4 regions of the Paenibacillus sp. P36 genome follow, and region 1 is predicted to be linked to each of the others. Evidence: riboswitches for the same ligand, from Rfam matches in the RefSeq annotation. Region 1 holds a riboswitch; each other region holds the start of a gene.
What was found. Region 1 has a riboswitch for cyclic di-AMP ahead of ACKTT9_RS04775 (hypothetical protein). Riboswitches for the same ligand answer to the same signal wherever they lie in the genome.
Positions count from the first base shown of each region.

Region 2: another riboswitch for cyclic di-AMP. It lies ahead of ACKTT9_RS00975 (ubiquitin-like domain-containing protein); the one in region 1 lies ahead of ACKTT9_RS04775 (hypothetical protein).
Region 3: another riboswitch for cyclic di-AMP. It lies ahead of ACKTT9_RS22060 (hypothetical protein); the one in region 1 lies ahead of ACKTT9_RS04775 (hypothetical protein).
Region 4: another riboswitch for cyclic di-AMP. It lies ahead of ACKTT9_RS04000 (NlpC/P60 family protein); the one in region 1 lies ahead of ACKTT9_RS04775 (hypothetical protein).

Region 1 covers NZ_AP038372.1:1,027,705-1,033,085, forward strand. The annotation lists gene ectB (diaminobutyrate--2-oxoglutarate transaminase) at 1-522, shown strand, start outside; gene ACKTT9_RS04760 (ectoine synthase) at 556-936, shown strand; gene thpD (ectoine hydroxylase) at 959-1,864, shown strand; gene ACKTT9_RS04770 (DUF2179 domain-containing protein) at 1,922-2,437, shown strand; cyclic di-AMP (ydaO/yuaA leader) riboswitch at 2,444-2,604, shown strand; gene ACKTT9_RS04775 (hypothetical protein) at 2,665-3,081, shown strand; gene ACKTT9_RS04780 (Ger(x)C family spore germination protein) at 3,109-4,227, opposite strand; gene ACKTT9_RS04785 (hypothetical protein) at 4,194-5,303, opposite strand; gene ACKTT9_RS04790 (spore germination protein) at 5,307-5,381, opposite strand, start outside.
Region 2 covers NZ_AP038372.1:220,022-225,402, reverse strand. The annotation lists gene yabG (sporulation peptidase YabG) at 1-800, opposite strand, end outside; gene rsmA (16S rRNA (adenine(1518)-N(6)/adenine(1519)-N(6))-dimethyltransferase RsmA) at 856-1,764, opposite strand; gene rnmV (ribonuclease M5) at 1,833-2,375, opposite strand; gene ACKTT9_RS00975 (ubiquitin-like domain-containing protein) at 2,492-3,631, opposite strand; cyclic di-AMP (ydaO/yuaA leader) riboswitch at 3,922-4,115, opposite strand; gene ACKTT9_RS00970 (ABC transporter ATP-binding protein) at 4,398-5,141, shown strand; gene ACKTT9_RS00965 (ABC transporter permease) at 5,138-5,381, shown strand, end outside.
Region 3 covers NZ_AP038372.1:4,915,384-4,920,764, reverse strand. The annotation lists gene ACKTT9_RS22075 (oligogalacturonate lyase family protein) at 1-536, shown strand, start outside; gene ACKTT9_RS22070 (MarR family winged helix-turn-helix transcriptional regulator) at 582-1,043, shown strand; gene ACKTT9_RS22065 (alpha/beta hydrolase) at 1,098-1,928, shown strand; cyclic di-AMP (ydaO/yuaA leader) riboswitch at 1,987-2,125, shown strand; gene ACKTT9_RS22060 (hypothetical protein) at 2,210-2,593, shown strand; gene ACKTT9_RS22055 (alpha/beta fold hydrolase) at 2,650-3,507, opposite strand; gene gudD (glucarate dehydratase) at 3,682-5,049, shown strand; gene ACKTT9_RS22045 (glycoside hydrolase family 26 protein) at 5,126-5,381, opposite strand, start outside.
Region 4 covers NZ_AP038372.1:856,796-862,176, reverse strand. The annotation lists gene yyaC (spore protease YyaC) at 1-400, opposite strand, end outside; gene ACKTT9_RS04010 (glycosyltransferase) at 503-1,684, shown strand; gene ACKTT9_RS04005 (hypothetical protein) at 1,770-2,429, opposite strand; gene ACKTT9_RS04000 (NlpC/P60 family protein) at 2,598-3,512, opposite strand; cyclic di-AMP (ydaO/yuaA leader) riboswitch at 3,514-3,663, opposite strand; gene ACKTT9_RS03995 (aldo/keto reductase) at 3,807-4,739, opposite strand; tRNA gene ACKTT9_RS03990 (tRNA-Gly) at 5,256-5,326, opposite strand; tRNA gene ACKTT9_RS03985 (tRNA-Pro) at 5,334-5,381, opposite strand, start outside.

The sequences.
Region 1 (5,381 bases):
GGAACTTTCTTCAGCTTTGAGGAGGCCGGGATTAAGCCGGATATCGTATGTCTGTCCAAATCGATTGGTGGTTACGGCTTGCCCATGGCCTTGACGCTCATTCGTCCTGAACTGGATATCTGGGAGCCTGGCGAGCATAACGGTACATTTCGCGGAAATAATCTTGCCTTTGTTACAGCGGCCCAGGCACTGAAATACTGGGAAACGGATCATTTCTCAGACGAGATACTTGCCAAAGGGGATATGCTAAAGAGTCGACTGCAGGATATGGTCGCAGCATTCCCAGAGCTGAAAGGGCAAGTGAGGGGGCGAGGTCTGATGCAAGGCATTGCTTTTGAGACTCAGGGTTTAGCAGAAAAAATATGTGAACGGGCTTTCTCCAAAGGCTTGATCATGGAAACATCCGGTACAGATAGTGAAGTGGCCAAAATAATGCCTCCTTTAATTATTACAGAAAAAGAACTAATGATAGGTCTTGAACGATTGCACGCTAGCATCAAAGAAATTGCAGAGGAATCCTAGAGAGTTCATATAGCGGAGAATGGAGGAGAAACAATGATCGTTAGATATCTCAATGATATTGCAGGCACAGAATTTGATGTAGATACGAAAACTTGGAGCAGTAAGAGATTACTTGTAAAAAGCGACCGCGTTGGCTTTTCCCTGCATGACACGACGATTAAAGCAGGTACTGAAACCGAAATATGGTACCAACATCATGTTGAGGCGGTGTATTGCATTCAGGGAGAAGGAGAAATCGAGCTAGCGGAAAGCGGAGATATATACCAGATCAACGCTGGAACCTTATACGTTTTAAATGGTCACGAGAAGCATTTGCTGCGCGGGAAGACTGAAATGCGGATGATATGTGTGTTTAATCCACCGACAACAGGTCGTGAAGTGCATGATGCTCAAGGCGTATATCCATTAAGCTAAAGGACGAAAGGCGGTAGAAACCATGATGACATCCAAAGGACAAGTGGCGTTAAACCATTCCAGTGTGCAAGATGCATACCCTTCAAGAATTTATAGAGAACCAAGACTCTTGGAAAGACAAGACCCAGCGGTTTACAATCATGCGATCAATCAGTCCGTAATCAGTGAGGAACAGCTAGCTTTTTATGATAAGAATGGTTATTTGTTTTTGGAATCTTTTTTTGATCAAAATCAGGTGCAGATTTGGAAAAAGGAGTTAGCAAGACTCTGGGATCAAAGTCGTCATCTTGAAAAGCCAGAAGTAATCAAAGAGCATGGAAGTGATGAAGTTCGGTCCATCTTTGCTGTACACCAGGACGATGAAGCATTTAAACAAATCGCTGAGCATCAGCGGATCGAGGCCATTGTTCGGCAAATTCTGGGCAGTGATACTTATGTGCATCAATCTAGAATAAATTTCAAACAAGGTTTTACCGGCAAGGAATTTTATTGGCACTCGGATTTCGAAACCTGGCATGTGGAGGATGGGATGCCGCGGATGAGAGCGCTCAGTTGTTCTATTGCTTTAGAAGATAACACGCCTAATAATGGTCCTCTTATGGTGATGCCAGGTTCACATCGTACATTTGTTTCCTGTGTAGGAGAAACGCCCGATGACAATTACAAGACATCGCTCCGCCGTCAAGAATATGGCGTACCTGACCAGAATAGTTTGAGTTACCTAGCGGAGCAAGGTGGGATTGTTGCTCCAACTGGAAAAGCCGGTTCCATACTATTGTTCGATTGTAATCTGATGCATGGCTCCAATAGCAACATTACGCCAGACCCGCGAAGCAATGTTTTCATCGTTTACAATAGTGTACTTAATAAGCTGAATGCGCCTTATTCGGGCAAACAACCTAGACCAAACTTCATCGCTACTCGGTAATTATCAGCTTGGGGCCTGCCTTACGGTGGGTCCTCTCAGTATCGAAAGGATGATGTTGTGTTCACGATCATATGCAGCATTCTTGTGATTCAGATTGTCTATGTATCTTGTTTTACGCTTCGAATGATCTTGACCCTTAAAGGTGAAAAATATACAGCTTCTGCGATCAGTATGCTAGAGATTCTGATCTATGTAATAGGTCTTAACATCGTTCTTAAATATGTTAACCAACCTGCATGTTTAATTGTTTATGCAATCGGATATGGATTAGGTGTGCTTGCTGGATCATGGATTGAAGAAAAACTGGCACTAGGATATGTTACGGTTAAAGTTATTACAGATGAGCTGCATCGTTATATGGCTGCTTATCTTCGGAAAGAAGGATTTGGTGTCACCTCTTGGGTTGGTTGGGGAAGAGATGGTGAGAGAATGGTGTTGGAAGTTCTTGCACGCCGCAAAAACGAGAAGTTTCTGTATGACTGCATCTTGGCTATTGATCACAAAGCATTCATTGTCACTGTGGAGCCGAGAAAACTGCATGGCAGTTTCTGGTTAAATGCTACTCGTAAATAAATCGTGATGTTGATAACGCTGAGTCCTGGCCTTCAGGAGCGGGGGAACCATAGTAAACTGATGCATGTAATTTATGCATAGTGGGGTGAATCACGGAACCACCGTGTAGGGCGATTCTCACGCCCGAATCCGACAGCTAACTTCGTAAGCGTATTATTGGAGTGGTTACGACTGATAGCTGCATACGAGCAGTTGCTTTCGTGGTCTTCCATAAGGAGGAGAAAGAATTGAATAAATCGGAACAAACCTGCACCGAATATGTGTTAGTTTCCGCACCGAACCGAGCGGGAAAGGAATTTATTAACTTATTAAGAACCAAGGGAATTCAATACTATGCGATTACGAATAACAACTACGGAAAAAAACGCTTGGAAGCAATGGGCGTTGATCGAATTATCATGGTAAATACCGAGGATGCAAGCAGTTGGACTGCACCTCAGATACGAATCAGCAAAGTATACTTGTTTGAAGTGAGTTTTAATCTATGCTGCCGATATATTCAAATATGTAAAGATTGGAATCCCAAGTCCATACATGTGATAACAAAACGTGGAAATGCAAGAGTTACATACAGAGCTCTAGGAGCTGACCATTTTACATACATCAATAATAATCAAGAAGCTTCGCTCCTGCTGCTTCCATAAAGGTTATCACCGGACTTTGTCTCTTCATCAACGGACAAGTCCGGTACTTTCAATTATGATTTGAGTTTTAACGTCAAATTTGATTTGAGAGTAGACGTTTTGCCAATGTTCCCAGTCTTTCTCTTTACCGAAATATTGACTCAGATAATGAAGACCGAACCCGTAGGGGTCAACATTGGCATCACGTATTTTATATAACAAATCTTCTGCAGTTTTGTTAACATTTTTTTCTAGCATTTTTTGGATCTGGAGGGAATTGGCGTCCTTGACCTTAATTGGGCTTTCTTCAATCATTCCCTTTATTTTGAGATTAAGACTGACGATTGGAATTTCATCTTTCGATATTGTGACATGACTAGACACCCGCGAAACGTAAAAGGCCAACCGTTTTCCTTCATAGTTAATAGGGATACCTGATCGGCTAAACTCATTCGCAGTCATGTTATACAGTTTTGTTTCTTTCGGGTTTAAGACAAGTTTTTCTTTCATTTTATCAAGTAAAGCAAGCTTCTCGACAACATATGAATCCCCATCAAAGCTAACGATGGGCAGGTAGGGATCGAGTCCCTTTTCTTTGAATCGACGGAAATTATCGAATAGAAACGCGGTCACAGTGTAAGGCGAAACTGTCCCTTCTTTTCCAAAAGTTAAGAAAAAGGAGTTACCCGCCAATCTTTCTGTTGATGGACTTGCTTTTAGTAGCTTGTTTGCGCTTGGTTCAGCTAATGCCATATAGGAAATCAGTTGAATGTCTCTTCTTCTTGCTAGCCAACTTAGCGGTTCCTCCATCGACTCTTTTACTAAGCTGTTACCGAATAAAAACATCCGGCAATGTCCGAAATCGAGCTCTTTATCGACATGAGCTTTAATATTTCTAACTGCTTCCGCTATGCTCGGGGCTTCCAAATGCTCGATCTGACTCTCCGCTAGCCCTTCGCCAATCTTGGATGCTGGTATTGCGAGACGAAGTGTTACCAAATAAGGATTTTCCTTTTTTCCAGTCCAATCCACCCCCATGGCTACGACGAAGAATCTTTTATCAATGTCCTTAAAGCTACACCCTCCAAGAGACAAACAAAGGTAGAGTAAAAAGACGATGAATAGTAGAATCCTCATGTAAAAACGTTCTCCTTCTTTTTTCTCCATACAAAATAGAGCATCATAAAAATGAATATGATTTCGGTGAAAAATCGAGCAATGAGCCATATCTCAGAGATAACCTGGTTTCTTTCTACGTTTACAAAGCGCATAAAAATGAAAGACAAGATCCCTGCACCTAAAGCTAACCAGATATTCATCTTCGGTACCGGTTCTTCTTCAACAGCTACTGAACGGTTAATTACATATCTAATTAACATGATGGTTGTGTGCCATGTGTTCATGACAAAGAGCAGCGATAATCCAGTGAAGAGCAGTAGAAAGACAAACAAAACCCGATTAATGAAACCATACTCCATGATCATGGAGTCTGCCGTCATACTCCAAATGTAAACGTAATCGCCTACACCAACTGTGCCGTGGAATCCGATTGGCACAAAAAAAGTAACCAGTAAGAAGAAACACCCGAACAAGGGTACGACCCATCGATTTCGAAAACGAAATCCCTCAACATGCAAGCGATTAAAAAGAACAAGGCTGAAATGACCGGAAAACAAAAAGGTGGCTGAAACAATTGTCATGAAGGATGGCGGTTTGTTCACGTATCCGGCTACGTAACGGATTGCGTCCCAACTAAAGTTTTCATTAACCATAGCTTTAACTAGAAACAAAAAAAGCAAAGGAGAGATTATAAGCATCATGATTTCATGAATAAACTGGACGGATCGGGTTGACCGAGTACTCGCCCATAGGGCAGCGCTAACCATTAAAAACAGATTTATATAAGGATTTACGTCTGGATAAAAGAACATACGGGCTGTCTCTGAATAGGCATATATAACAATAATTCCAGCTGGAAGCCAGATAAATAAACCCACAAATAAGCTGTTGATAGTGGTAAACCATCTTGGGAGGTAAAGATCACATATTTCTGGAAAACCCAATCCGGGAAACTTTTCAAAGCAAGCCATCATAACGAATGAAATGATGGTGCCTATCACCATTGCAATGAGCATTCCTGAAATTGCGCCATTAAAACGATCTCTTATGAGTAACGTTGGTACGAACATCATGATATTAATCATTCCAACATAGAGCACATGATAATAGGTATACCGAGACATGGTTTACTTGGTCCCCTTTCTATAATGATGTGCTTTCGCTTCTAACTTTGGAATATAAAAGGCTAAATAAGGCTGTCC
Region 2 (5,381 bases), 810 kb from region 1:
AGACCATCAAGCCCCGTCACCGTCAAATCCATAATATCCAACATCGAAATCGTATCCTTCACGGATGTATAGGATAACTTTGCGGCGATACACAGCGGATCTAACGCATGGATGAGTATGCGAGCCGGCGAGCTGGCGAAATTGGCTCCAGCTCGAAGCAAAGCCTCAAAATGTGACTGGCAAGCTCCAGCCACAACAATCATCGCGTCGCGATTGCGTTCATACTGCCGCGCTATTTGAACCGCGTTCACGAAGTTCTGCGAGTTCTTATAGCTGGACAATCCGCCTGGCCCAGCTGCTTTGCGATGCTTAAGTATTCCGTCATGCCCTGTGATGACGACAATATCCGGCTTAATTTGCGGAAGCAGCCGGTGGAGCGCGTCGGCCATCTGGGGCTCGGGAACATAGAAGCCCTCAGCGGGCACACGAAGTTCACCATAGAGCTGCATGCACTTGCGTAGATAAGTCGGATCTCCGTCTAAATGCAGCACTTTACCCGGGACTTCAAAATATCCCGCGTTCACTTTCTGCGTATGGGCAACCGAGAGTTGGTTTTTCTCCTGGAGCTGCACTTGGGCAACCGCCAGCCTTCGCAATGACTCGCGAAATTCAGGCGAACTCGACCTGGGGTGGTCCATCGACTCTGTCAGGTTCTTCAATGTTAAATCCACTAGAGGCGCGTCCGCAAGCAATCGGTAATCGACGCCGCGTAGGACTGCCTTCAGTTGATCGATACGTTCAATCTTAAACATGACGTCGCCGCCATAGGATTTACGGGTTACAAAATCACCTTGCCTCATCGCACAAATCCCCTCCATGGGTTATCCTATGGCGGGGCTGGGCATTTGGTGCGGGTTATTTACAGCCGTGCGTGCGAAGCGCAGTCGACAAGCGCGCGAATTCGTCCATGCTGAGCGTTTCGCCGCGGCGCGAAGGCTCGATGTTGATGCTATGGAGCAGAGTTTCCAGCTCCGATTTGTTTTCTTTGGTAAAGAACCTCGCCGCGAGGTTGTTGTACAAGGTTTTGCGCCGCTGGACGAAGGACGCCTGGACGACAGCGAAGAAGAAGTCCACGTCCGCCACCTCGACCGGCGGGGTTTTGCGCACACGCAGCCGGATGACGGCAGAGTCAACGTTCGGCTGCGGCACAAAGACGGTGCGCGGCACGATCGTGACAAGCTCCGGCTCGCAGTGGAACTGTACGGCAATGCTGAGGCTGCCGTAATCTTTGGTGCCCGGGCGAGCCGCCATGCGGTCGGCCACCTCTTTTTGAATCATCACGACGATGTTCTCCAAGGGAAGCTTCTCTTCGAGAAGCTTCATAATGATCGGCGTCGTGATGTAGTAGGGCAGATTGGCGACGACACTGACGCCATCCAGCCCGTCAAAATGCTGCCGGAACAACTCCGGCAGGTCCGTCTTCAAAATATCGCCATGCACGACACTCGCGTGGGGATAAGGCTCCAGCGTCTCGCCTAGAATAGGCAGGAGACGCTGATCGATCTCCACGGCCAAGACGCGCCCTGCGAGCTTGGCCAGCTGCTGGGTGAGCGCCCCGATGCCAGGGCCGACTTCCAGCGCGCCTTTGTTAGGCCCAAGCTCCGCAGCCGAAACGATCTTGCCCAAGATGTTCTGGTCGATCAGGAAGTTCTGACCCAGACTCTTTTTGAGCACAAGATTGTGCTTTTTTATAATTTGTTTCGTTTTACTGGGTGTTGCAACATCTTCCGCTGTTACAATCACTTCATTGCCGGGTATAGTCATTATGTAGCCCTCATTTATCTATAGGTTCTAAATCCTGAATTCCACTGTCACACCTTACTTCACTTTCCCTATATCTTCGGTTCCAGATGCTCCAAGGCTGCCTCAAATTCCTCACGCGAGATCTGGAACATCGCACATCGCTTATAAAATTGTTTGCCATTGCAGTAGCCGATGCCAAGGGCATTGCCAACGACGAGCCTCCGGGAAGCCGCTTCCGGATGAACGATCAACCCTGCAGCTATGAGATCCTCCATAGTAAGCTGCGAGACAGCCCCGTCGTACTCTGTCCGCAGGTTCTGGAGCGCCTCACGGACAATCTCCGGCGCTGCGTTCTCGACGCCGATGTCGCCCTTATACTCGGCCTGCGCCTGCGTGATGAAGGCATGCTTGCAGCCCGGTACCTTGGCTGCCACAATCTTCCGTATCCGCTCACCTGCGTGATCCGGATCCGTAAATATAATGACGCCTCTGCGCTGCTGCGCGAGGGCTATTCGCTTCAATACGGCTTGCCCGATGGCTGAGCCGCCTGTCTCTATCGTATCCGCCTCGACAGCTCGGCGAATAGCGGCCGTATCGTCTTTGCCTTCAACGACGATGACTTCTTTAATCATAATCGGTTCCCTTCCCAGTACGCAGAAAAAGAAGAGGGATTCCCTCTTCTTTCGCCCAGGCTGCTTGCCTGGCAACGTATATTGACATTGTTCCCGCTGAAACAGACGTTTACACGTTAATTTTCAGACGGCTTTTTCGGTCCTACGACATAGACCGTATATCCTTGTTTCGTTCCGAATTTATTAGCATAGCCATGATCTTCAAAGTAAACATCGATCATTTGGCCTTTCACACCGCTGCCAATGTCTTCAGCACGACGGAAGCCAACGCCCTCAATGTAAACCCACCATCCCAGTGGGATAACTTTCGGATCTACCGCAATCGTTCTGCCCTCAGTAACTGTCGTTCCTGTATAGGTCTTCCCATACCCAGGAGAACCTTCGGCTTTGCCTGTCGAATCCGCTCCCGCTGAATAAGCCGTGAGCTTCACGTTCTTGAGGATTTGTTTATACCCGAATGTTACACCATTCTTAGAAACCTCATCCACACTAGGGGATGATGCCGATAGAACGACAACGGGATTTTTCGTGCCAACGGACACAACTTTTTTAACGCTTTGTTCCTGTACTTCTTGACCTACAACAGCTTCTGCAACTAATACGCCATCTTCGTAAGTCTTCTCTTTCTTTTTCAGAAGTACGCCCTCTTTACCTTCTTGAACGACCTGCTCTTTACCCTTAAGCAACGATGCATCATTTTTCTTTTCCGTGTCGAATGCAATCGGCTCTGTTACTTCTTCCGTCTCTTTTTTCACACGGACGATTTTGATTTCATCGCCTGATCCCAAAGAGGCTGTCGGTTCGGGAGTCAGCTTATCGTGCTCCCCAAGTGCAATATGTAAACGTTGCAATGCACTTTCAACCGTTCTTGCAGTTGTGTAAACAGTGGTGGTCTTTCCATCAGCAGTCAATTGAATTGGAGAAGCGTGTTCGATGACGAATTTGTCCCCGCCCTTGATTGTAGCCGTAGGGTCTGCAGATATTTCATCGTGTTCACCAATCGTTATGGCTTGTTCATCCAGTAGGCGTTGCAGGACCCATTGCTTCGTATGCACAACGGTTTCTTGTCCATTCACAACCACGGATACGCTCTTGGTAGCCGTACCGTACAACAACACCAAAAACATGAAAGTCATTGCGATTGAGATTATAGCCAGGCTTAAAATCAAACGCAAGTTTTCATGCTTCCATCGCAATGCGAAGGACATGCTGGATGATCGTTTTACATGGGTCTCGCTAAAAGAGATACTGCCCACTTCTTCGGTCCTCCTTCAAAGCCTCGCCGCCAGGTTACAGCATGATTAAATTTGACGCGACTAAGGTTTTTAATTTAACTTAACGTGTCGTCCATCGGCAGTTGTTTGGAAACAACTGCGTTCTGGTCGTCCCACCCCGCTTTGCTATTCATCATCCTATGAATTCCGGGTTACGATTAGTCGTCCGAAACAGTTAAAGGTCCTTATGGGGACAAAAAGCCAGCAAGAAGAGGACTCTTCTCGCTGGCTTAGTTTGCATAGTAAAAATACACAAATAGCACGCACGACAATCGTTACCTCTCTTACGCTTACGAGGTTAGCTGACGGATTCGGACGTGAGAGTCGCCCTACTCAGACGTAAACTTCCGTTCAACGTCCAAGATTCACCCCTGTTACTCACTCTGTTCACTTCGTCAGCGATGCCGCTTTATAAGCTAACAGTGGTTCCCCCGTTCCCATAATTGGAACTCAGCGAATGGAAAAATGGCAAATTGGTTATTAAGTTATTATGAAAAGTATATTACGCTGTTAATCTCTGCCTGTAAAGGGATTAACACCTACTAAAAAGGGCTAAATCGATTAAAAATAGCTTATTTTCGAAATAAAACCACCTTTTATCTACATTTAACTCATTATAACGTACGAATACTAAGTTTCTTCGTGTTTTCACTCTTAAACTAGGCTTCGAAACTAAATTTGTTTATAATTATCAGGTATGAAACACGTATATAAATTCCAATAATTAGCTATTTAGGGAGGCACTGAGATGGGTCCCATATTACAAGTTGACGCTTTATTCGGGGGATATTTACCAAATAAACCCGTTCTTCACGACCTCACATTTTCCATCCGTCAAGGTGAAATGATGGGATTAATTGGTTTGAACGGCGCAGGAAAAAGTACGACCATCAAGAACATCCTTGGACTGCTTCAACCACAAAGGGGTTCTATAAAAATTAACGGTTTGACGCTGGCCGAAGATCCGCTGCCTTACCGTGCCACTTACGCTTATGTGCCTGAAAGTCCAGAGCTATATGAAGAGCTTACGATTCGTGAGCATCTGGAGTTAACTGCCATGGCTTACGGCTTAACGAAGGATGACTATCTCTCCCGCTCACAAGCGCTGCTCGAGCAGTTCCACATGCAGGACAAGCTCAAGTCTTTCGCAAGCCATTTATCCAAAGGGATGAAGCAAAAGGTCATGATCATGAATGCATTCCTGATCGAACCTTCTCTCTACATCATTGACGAGCCTTTTCTCGGGCTCGATCCGCTAGCCATCCGCTCATTGCTCGAGTTGATGGTCAAAATGAAGCGACGCGGCGCGTCATTTCTCATATCCTCGCATATTTTGTCTACGATTGAAAAATATTGCGATAACTATGTCGTCCTGCACAAAGGACATATGGTCGCCCAAGGCGATTTAGTCGAATTACGTCAGCAGACAGGACTCCAGCAAGCGTCATTGGACGACATCTTTTATAAGCTTGTAAAAGGAGAATTGGTATGAAGGCGATGGACATGGATACCCGTGCCCTATGGCAGAAGAGATTTGAACATTATATGAAGGAATCCATGGGTTACCTGCAGTATGCAGCGCGCAGCAATTTTTTTGGCTTCCTGCTATTTCTTGTCATCCTTTCTTCCTATTATTATGCAAAAATACTACAGCGCCTTCCGACAGATTATCCTTATCTGTGGATCGTCCTTTTGCTGCTGGTACCTTTGTTAGCCTCAAGCCCCATTCGCA
Region 3 (5,381 bases), 3.9 Mb from region 1:
ATCCGCAAATTCGTCCCAATGACCCATCGACCATTTTATTTTGTCATGAAGGTCCTGGGCATCTGATTGATGCCAGACTCTGGCTAGTCCAAAAGGACGGGACGCGGCTGCGCTGTGCGAAGGAACAGACGCATGATGAGCTCATCACGCATGAATATTGGCTTGCTGATGGCTCTAGATTCGCTTATGTGTACCGGCATAAAGATGATCTCTATCACGAAAGTATCCGTTTCATGGACTCGGAGACATTAGAGGAAGAGATCTGGATGAATTGCTCCAAGTATTGCCACTTTATTTCGAATGCCAATCATACGATGATCGTCGGGGACGGGCAGCTGCCCGAGCAGCACTTTATCTATTTAGTGGATGTAGAACAGAGGGAAGAAGAGCGGTTATGCTCCCATGGAACCAGCTGGAAGTCATACGGCAACACACAGGATGCTCATCCGCATCCGGCTTTTTCTCCAGATGGCACATTTATCATCTTTACCTCTGATATGGAGGGCGTTCCTTGTATATATAAAGTGGATTTGTGACAAGGTTCGAGGCAGCCGGCTAGTTTGATCGGCTGCCTCGAATAGATGATTGACATTAGTTTGACGTCAAACTATAATGAGAATATGAAACCAACAGACGCTGTATCAATTATTTCCAGAATTAGAGAAAAGACCAATCGGTTTATCATAGCCGAGATGACGAAATATGGGGTCGATGATATTGCCATTTCACACGGGGATATTATCTTTGCTCTATTTAAGCTGCCTAGATTGACTATGGCGGAGATTGCCAAGAAAATTGATAAAGATAAGTCTACTGTGACTGCACTTGTCGACAAATTGGTCCGGCTCGGATACGTGACTAAGGAAAGGGACACCGTAGATTCAAGGGTCGTCTATGTTGCCTTAACGCCAAAAGGGGAGGAACTGAGACCTATATTTGAAACCATCTCAGAAAAAATGTTAGATGTATTTTACATGGACATTTCGGATAAAGAGAAGGAAGAATTACTGAGAATTCTAACGAAAATTTATAACAATTTTTAAATTTTTTTAAACTAATAGTTTGACGTCAAACTATATAACGAGGTGAAACTTATCATGAAAGATTATACAAAAGATTTGCCAGATCATCGTGTGAAATATATTGGAGAAAATGATCTATGTATAGAAATTTTCGAGGGAGATGAGCTACCGAAGGGAGCCTCCAAAAGACCTCCGCTTTTATTTGTACACGGTGCCTACACCGGCAGTTGGATGTGGAGCAAATACATCCCACACTTTATAAACAAGGGATGGAATTGTTATGTTATGAATTTGAGAGGGCACTACAAAAGTAGAGTGCTCGATTTGACACATGTAACATTCGAAGATTATTTGGAGGATATCAAAGAGGTTTTGGCTGAGTGTGAGGCTCCACCGATTCTCATAGGATTTAGCATGGGAGGAATTTTGAGCCAGAAGCTGGCTGAAACCAACGAACTTGCAGGCTTAGTGGTGATCGATACAAGCATAAGCAAGGAAGTTTATGAAGCTGTACCCTACAAAGAAATAGCTGCAATGACAACAGGCGTTTTAATGCCCGCACCATCCCGAGAAGAGATTTCCAGTATAGATGAATCAGCGGATGACATTGATTTTCAGAGAAAGTATATAACTGTGGAGTCATTACAAGCATTTAATGATTTTTATTTCTCTTTGGGGGCAGGTGGGGGGATATCGATAGACAGCAGTTTGATGGTTCATCCAGCCTTGGTTATTAAAGCAATTAATAGTGAAGAAAATGACCGGCGGGGAAAGGCGACAGCGGAGCATCTCCATGCTGAATATACAGGACTTTGGGATACGACTCACACCGGATTGCTTGTTGGGCAAAGATATTTGGAGGTAGTAGATCGGATCATGTTATGGTTACAGGGGATGCATGACTAAGGACATAGAATAGATAAGAAAATATTACTATTGCTTCTCCTTATACATTGGAGTAAATTGATAAAATACGCTTAATTCTTTAGATTAAAGAAGCGGGGGAACCAAGTTTCCTGGGGTGAGTACACATGTAAAGTGTTAGGGTTAACTTTCAACCCGAATCCGTCAGCTAACTTCGTCAGCGTAGAAAGAAATGGATAGAAACATTCAATGGAACTATGTGATTTGAGGTTCTATTCCCTCGCTTCCTTTTTCTCTTCTAGAGAAAATAGGAGGAACTAGACATGCTGCTTATGAAAGTAACCAAAGAATGGAAGAATCTTCTTCCATGGAAGAGAGCCAACGATTCCGTACAGCGTCAACATGAGATACTTCATTTGAAACAGCGGTTGGAGACGTACGACATTCAATTTCCGAATTTGGCTTACCGGCCATCAGACGTCGAAACACAGACGTTAATGGAAATTAGCAAAACGGTTGCTCAAAACAATGAGCTGCTTAACCAATTGAGTTCAGAAAAGGAATTAGCGGTTGAACAATCGCTAGCCCATCGCGTCGGAACCACGCTCCAAATTTTACAGGAACACCTCACCTTTATCGTAACCATGGCGCATATTTTCAGTGGTCCGTATCCTTGCCTCAGAGCGTACATCAGCCATACCATTTAACGATCTTCAACAATAGAGAAGGAGCTTGCCTTGCGGCAGCTCCTTTTTCGTTTTTCTCATGAATAGATACGGCCAAAAAAACGCTTGATAAGCTCCGCAACTTGCTGGCTTTGCTCTTCCAGAACAAAATGGCCCCCGCATAAAAAGTGAGTTTCCACACACGTTAAAAGTTCACCGAAAGCAAGTGCCCCTTGCACCGTAAAAATAAAATCGTTTTTGCCCCAGGTTATGAGCGTAGGAGGTTGATAAGTTCGCAAGTACTGCTGCCAAACAGGGTATTGTTCGACGTTGGTCCGATAGTCGTAGCCCAATTCCAACTGGATTTGGCTATTGCCGGGTCGATCCAAAAATAACTGGTCCATTAGATAACCATCGGGACTAATCCGGTAGGGATGACACACGCCCGTAACATACTGCATTTTCGTAAAATGGAAGGTTGCAAGCTGAGCAAAGGCCGCTTCGGTTGCAGGATTTCTATCCTCCCAGAGGGCTTTGAAGAGATCGAACGGCTTCCCTAATCCGTTTTCACTAACTACGGCATTCTGAATGACGAATCCTAGAATACGGTGCGGATTCCGTACGGCCAGTCTGAACCCGATAGGACCTCCATACTCATGGGTGTACAATATATATTGAGAAATGCCGAGATTATCAATTAACTTTTCAATCAGAATGGATAGATTCTCAAAGGTGTAAGCAAATTCTTCTGTGGAAGGCATACTGCTATTTCCGTATCCAAGATAGTCAGGAGCAATGATATGAAAGTGGTCTGTGAGTTGAGGAATTAAATCCCTAAACATATGGGATGAGCTTGGAAAACCATGAAGAAGGATGATGGTTGGGTTGTATGGACTCCCGGCTTGGCGAAAAAATAACTCCCAACCGTCAATCTTCATTTTTTTATAATGAACCATAATTTCAACTTCCTCTCCGGCGAGCGCATACTATTCCCTAACAAAAATATGTGAATATGAGTTATTTAAGTACTTAGGAGCTAGAGGACGTGGTACAATTTAACTTAAGGAAAGCTAATTAGTTGTCATCTTCATTAAACTGGTATTCATCCACATGAAAGGGAGAGATCAGCCATGAAACAAGAACTGCTAAATGAGCCATCGCGAAATCAAGCTTCCAGCACGCCAATCATTACCGAACTAAAAGTAATTCCAGTTGCAGGGCATGATAGCATGCTCTTCAATCTTAGTGGAGCGCATGCTCCATTCTTTACACGTAACATCGTAATTCTCAAAGACAGTGCAGGTCATACGGGCGTAGGTGAAGTACCGGGCGGCGAGAATATTCGCAAAACGCTTGAAGACGCGAGCCCACTGGTTATCGGTCAATCGATCGGCCAATACAATAACATTCTTACGAAAGTTCGCAAGCAATTCGCTGATCGGGATCAAGGAGGACGCGGTTTGCAGACTTTTGATTTACGCATCACGATACACGCCGTTACGGCATTGGAAGCAGCACTACTTGATCTCTTAGGCAAATTTCTGGATGTTCCGGTTGCAGCACTGCTAGGAGAAGGGCAACAGCGCGATAAAGTAGAGATGTTAGGCTACTTGTTCTATGTTGGGGATCGGAATCGGACAAACCTTCCGTACCTGAGCGCAGAGGATGCTGCGAATGATTGGTTTCGACTGCGTCATGAGGAAGCGCTTACACCCGAAGCCGTCGTGAAACTTGCCGAAGCGGCGTATCAACGATATGGCTTTAATGATTTCAAGTTAAAAGGTGGCGTCCTACGCGGTGAGGAGGAGATTGAAGCGGTCACTGCGCTGGCGGAACGTTTCCCTCAAGCCAGAATTACCCTTGACCCTAACGGGGCATGGTCTTTAGCAGAGGCGATTCATCTGTGCCGTGATCAGCATCACGTATTGGCTTATGCGGAAGACCCATGCGGAGCAGAAAACGGTTATTCAGGCCGTGAAATCATGGCCGAGTTCCGGCGTGAGACAGGCCTCCCAACGGCAACGAACATGATTGCTACCGATTGGCGCCAGATGGGCCATACGATTCAGCTGCAATCTGTCGATATTCCGTTAGCCGACCCACATTTCTGGACGATGCAGGGCTCTGTTCGAGTAGCTCAGATGTGTCAGGAATGGGGGCTCACATGGGGATCTCATTCGAACAACCATTTTGATATCTCGCTTGCGATGTTTACCCATGTGGCAGCAGCAGCGCCGGGAAAAATAACGGCCATTGATACGCACTGGATTTGGCAGGATGGACAGCAGTTGACCAAGGAGCCGTTCCAGATTATTGGAGGCATGGTGGAGGTTCCGAACAAGCCGGGTCTGGGAGTAGAACTTGATATGGACGCCATTGAGAAGGCGCATCAGCTGTACAACCAAGAGGGCTTGGGAGCGCGTGATGATGCGCTGGCTATGCAGTTTTATATCCCTAATTGGAAATTTGATAACAAACGTCCTTGTCTTTTGAGATAGTTGATAAAAAGTAGCCGCTGTTTCCTGATTAGAGGAAACAGCGGCTACTTTTACATATATACAGGTCAAGTTTCATTTACTTTTTGCTGACAGCCGTGGGCTTCATCTTGTCATTGTAAGCGATGGCGTACCAAGGTTCTGACGCCGATTCAGCATTCACTTGAATGTCTATTTCCCATGGAGCCTCATAACTGACGCCAAGAAGCTGATTACCTTGGTAAATGGCGATAGCAAATGGAGGTTCACCCCGATCGTTCTCCAGCTTAGGATAAACAAGAACGGTTTGTTTGCCAGTAGGAAGAGATTGACCGGTAACAGGCGTATAGCGATAA
Region 4 (5,381 bases), 170 kb from region 1:
AATCGCCGACCTGCGGTAAATCTTTGCCAACCGACTTCCCTGGCGCCAAGGGCTGATTCGATACTTGGTACATGCCCACCGACAGCTTTTGACCCAAACAAGCATCTATCGCAATAACGACACGGCCCTGCGGGATTTCCTGCAGACGAGCCGCGATATTACTGGCATCGCAAGGTGCTTCCAACGTCCCTATAACATGGGGATATCCAAATTGAACGAGCTTGCTGCCTACTAACGGCCCCAAAGCATCGCCGCTTGATCGATCCGTCCCGATACATACAAAAAAGAGCGCGCTTGGCTCCAACTCAGATGATTTTCCAATGGTTGCAAGAAAGGAAGCCAACTGCTCACCATTCATTTTTTTCCAAAATTGCTCCCGTTTGTCTACCGTTTCCCCCATCGATCATTACCTCCTCTTACAAGCTTCCAGCAAAAATTTCCCCCTACCAAGGATGAATGATATAATGCGATCAACTTCTATTCTTCCATAAGGAGGTATCCTGTGTCCACTCTCGGCATCATCGCTCTTCTGACCCTCCTGTATTGGTTATACGTCACTGTGGATGTGTTAAAAGGTTTGCCCAACCTGCGAACGCTGCCTAAGTCTCCGCTCACTTCTTTCTCGGACAAGCCACCGCTCGTATCCGTCATCATCGCCGCCAAAGAAGAGGAATCGACAATCCGCGAAACCGTCAAGCATCTCCTTTCCCAAAATTACCCGCGCCTCGAGATCATTGCCGTGAATGATCGATCCCGGGATGCTACTGGTGTCCGGTTGGAGGAGCTGCACAAGTGGTCGGAAGGTAAGCAGGACATCCGTACCAAACTGCAAATCATTCACATCACACATCTTCCAGATGGTTGGCTTGGCAAAAACCATGCGCTATACCAAGGGTATCTTCAGGCCAGAGGGCAGTATTTGCTTTTTACAGATGCGGATATTCTGTTTGCTCCCGGTACGATCACCGACGCGGTCACCTATATGAAGGAACAGGATGTGCACCATCTCACCCTGACCCCCAATATGTTTGCGCGAGGCGCTTTACTCAAGGGATTCGTTCATTTCTTTCTGTTCTCATTTTCTTTGTTCGTTCGACCTTGGCGTGCAAATATCGACAACGCGAAAGGAACAGGCATCGGGATCGGAGCCTTTAATATGGTAAGCCGGAGCGCCTATGAAGCGATTGGTATGCATAAAGCGATCGCTTTACGACCTGACGATGATCTACAGTTAGGCATCTTCCTCAAAAGAGCAGGTTACCGCCAAAGAGTGCTGTCTGCCAAACACCTGCTTCAAGTGGAATGGTACCGTTCGCTCAAAGATGCGGTAATTGGACTGGAAAAAAACCTTTTTTCCGGCTTTCGTTACAGCTACATGGTCGCATTGCTCGCTTGTTTGGGACAGATCGGCTTTTTTATATGCCCGTGGCTTGGCCTCCTCTTCCTCTGGGATTGGCGCGGAGCCGTCTATGCGGTTGCTGTTATCCTGCAAATCTGGCTCTATCGCAAGCTAGTGTCCCGATTAATGAGCCTCAGAGGTGATTCCGCCTATCTGCTTCCCGTCAGCGCTTCACTGCTTGTCTATACTATGATTCGCTCCGTTTGGCTTACTTGGAAACAAGGCGGCATTTACTGGAGAGGTACTTTTTATTCGCTTCGTGAACTTAAAAAGAGTAGAAGTTAGCTTTGAACAATTGGACAAACGCCAAATAAGCGTTACTCGACAGAGCAAAGCTTACCCTCACGGTTTGTGGCATCCTCTTATCGTTCTAGTGAACACGATTCATCCGTACAACTCTATAGTACAAATGGCTGCTCGGCTCTTGTTCCACTTCCAAATACCCCTCTGCATGCACATAATCTCCCGTAATAAATGTGGAGGCATCTAACGAATTGGAGTGTGTAAGGAACAGGAGCGCGGCTTTATCGTTCCCTACGACGAAACCCGTTTGTTCTTTAATTTGAAATTTATCTAAAATGGTGCCATGATGCGATCTTGCAATATGGTGGAACTTCCAGGAATCATTTTCCTTAATGAGAAAATACAAGACGCGATTCTTGTGATTGTTGCTAAACTCCCTCGTAACACCAACCATACAGATTTTTTCACCAAGACTCAGATACTCATCGATTACATAAGATTTCAAGCGCAATCTCAGAACATTCTTATGCTGAATATAGGCTTCCATTTCTTCAACTGTTCGCTGATCTTTCGGATCCTGCTTCGTTGCGTAAAATACTTCTTTGATAAACGTATCCGTTTGCAGGCTTCTAGCCCCTTTGAAATGATTGTATGTACGGAAAAACTGCTGAATAACTTCCCTGATCTCATCTGGCATTGCAGGTCCCTTATCCACGGTATACATGCTATCTGCTACACTCGAATGTCTCTTTTTATGAAACCAACTCTTCCAGACACTTAATTGCATGCGCTCGTGTTCACCTGCTCTTTCTTTCTTCCAAACATTTCTTCATTATAGGCTAAAAACCATAAAATTTCGATAAAAATCGCATGATTCTGCGAACGAAAAAAAACACCTGCCTTCTATGCCTTTCATTCGAAAGATCATAGAAACAAGTGTTCGATAGTCCTATCCTTACAGAACTCTTCTCGCTCCGACATACCTTGCGCTCCAATAAGCGCTCGAAAGGCTATCCACAGCCACGCCTCTGGATGTTGTCGCTGAAATGAATTGATCATTGCCGAGATAAATGCCTACGTGATTCACTGTTTTCGAAGCAAAAAATACCAAGTCTCCGGCTTTCAAATCTGAAACTTTCGTACCTGCTTCACTGTGCATCTCCGCTGACGTACGGGGCAAATCGATCCCTTTCGCTTGATACAGGAATCGCACAAAACCGGAGCAATCAAAACCACTCGGCGTCGTTCCACCCCATACATAACGCACGCCCATATAGGAGTTCGCCGCCTGAATAATTTGCTCACTCACAGACGGAACAACGGCAGCGGCTGCCACCTTAGGTGCAGGTGCTGGAGCTGGTGGTGGTGGTGGTGGCGCGATCCAGGCTGGCTTGTGCGATTTTCCATCCACATCCACAATCGCGATCTGATTGGCTTCGTTCCATTCAATTGGCGAACCGAAGGTTTCCGTGATGAAACGCAGTGGGACATATGTATTCCCTTGGAACACGGTTGGACTGCTTTCCAAACTGATCTTCTTACTGTTCACAAGCGCTTGTTGCTGCTCTGTAATGAGTAAGATGGATTGCTGCTTGTTAACCAGTGTGACCTCGATTTGATCCTCTTGCTTCTCCCAGCTCACCTGATAGCCCAGCTTCTCAGATAACACTCGGAGTGGAACTTGCATGATGCCCTTGTCATCAATATAAGGCTGAACTTCCGGAAACTTCAGCAGCTCATCATTGACTTGCACCTTGACAGGGCGGTCCGTAGGCGCGGATGCAGCCTGAGCGGAGTGTGCTGTAAACATCGGTACTGCGGCGCATAATAGTGCGCATGAACAAATAAGACGTGAAGAAAAAGATTTCAAAACCTTGCCTCCTTGACGCCTCCGAGGTTAGTTGACGGGTTCGGGAAGAGGTTTTCCCTAGTACGCTCAGCTAGCAGCGCTCATTCACCCCAAATAAAGAAGTCCCCCGTACCAGAGCTTGCGATGCTCCAAGATTCGGCATTTTTTGTCTATGTTAGACTAGCATAGTTTAATTGGTAGGTACAACCTTTGCAAAACGGTAAGTTTTACCAATGTATTTTGTCGCATATTGCGTACGGAATACTAGGGATAATGGGCAAAAAAAACCACCCTAGAGGGTGGTTTTTCCTGCGATTAGGTGTAGCCAATTACGGATAGCGCACGATCGCTGACTGTGTTCAAAGTTGCTAACTCTGAGGCGGTTAATGATAATGAGGCCGCTTTGATATTATTTTCAAGATGATGCTCATCCTGTGTCCCTATAATAGCCGAAGTAAGTGCTTCCTGGTGCAGCAGCCAAGCAATTGCGATCTGTGTCACGTTAGTGTCCTTGGCATCCGCCATTTCTTTCATGACAGCTAAAAGCTCCTTCTCCGCCTCCAGATGCTCCGGTAGGAACAGCCTTCTCTCCTTGCGGAAGTCTCCCTCTTTCAATGCCTTTCCATGAAGGTGGAAAGCGCCTGTCAGAATCCCCTTGGCGATTGAGCTGTAGCTCATCACACCAATGTTGTGTTCCTGGCAGAATGGCAAAATCTCTGGCTCGATAGCTCTGTGCAGCAAACTGTATTCCGGCTGAATCACATCGATTTGCGCGTAATTTACGGCTTCTTTCAGCTGCTCCAAAGAAAAATTCGAAACGCCGATAGCCCGAATCAAGCCTTCTTCTTTCAGCTTCACAAATTCACCAAGCGTATCCTGCACAGGTATCTCAAAACTTGGCCAGTGAATGTAATAAACATCTATGTAATCAGTCTTCAAACGGTTCAAACTGTTTTCTGCCGATCTTCTTACATCTTGAGGAGCTAGATTGCTTCGGCTCACCTTCGTCGTAATGATGCATTGCTTACGTATATCCGCCAAAGCAGCGCCGACGATCTCTTCCGAGTGTCCATTGCCGTAGCCTTCAGCTGTATCAAACGTTGTGATGCCCAGCTCGAACGCTTTACGGATGAGCTCGATATTATTTTGGTCGTTCGTGAACTCCCAAGGACCTCCTCCAAGCTCCCAACAGCCAAAAGTTATGTTTGAGATGTCAAAACCTGCATGTCCTAGCTTTTTCGCCTTCATAGTCGCCGACCTCATTTCATTGATATCGTCCCACGATAATGCACACGTTAACAAAACAAGTATACCGCTTTCATTTACTTTTGCCAAGAAATATGCGGGCTCGGGTATCGGGTGAGGATGGTCTCCATAGCTGTACCATGTCTTTTCTGTACGTTAACGGAACTACTGGCATCTATTTAGCTCGAAAACGGTGCATTCGCCCCTCCTAGGGAACTACGGTCCTCTATTTTGCCGTTTTCAGGTGATACGCCGCTTTTAGGCAGCAAATAAAGGCTTGTAGTTCCCCTAACCGGGGAATTCGGCTGATTTACTCGAAATAGCGACCTCCAGTTCCCTTCGCTTTCCGCCCTCATTGAACATGCTTCCTTCGGAAGCAATCATCGGTAGATTTGGACGCGCGTCCTACTCGGGCTTACTCAAGCTGCCTTCACGGACGGTCGAACCCTTTGTGGGTTCTCTTCCCTTACCCGTGCAAAAGAAAAAGCCACCCGAAGGTGGCTCTTTCTTTTCTTGTGAAGCGGGTGATGGGAATCGAACCCACGCTACCAGCTTGGAAGGCTGAAGTTCTACCATTGAACTACACCCGCGTAAATATCGGGATGACACGATTTGAACATGCGACCCCCTGCTCCCAAAGCAGGT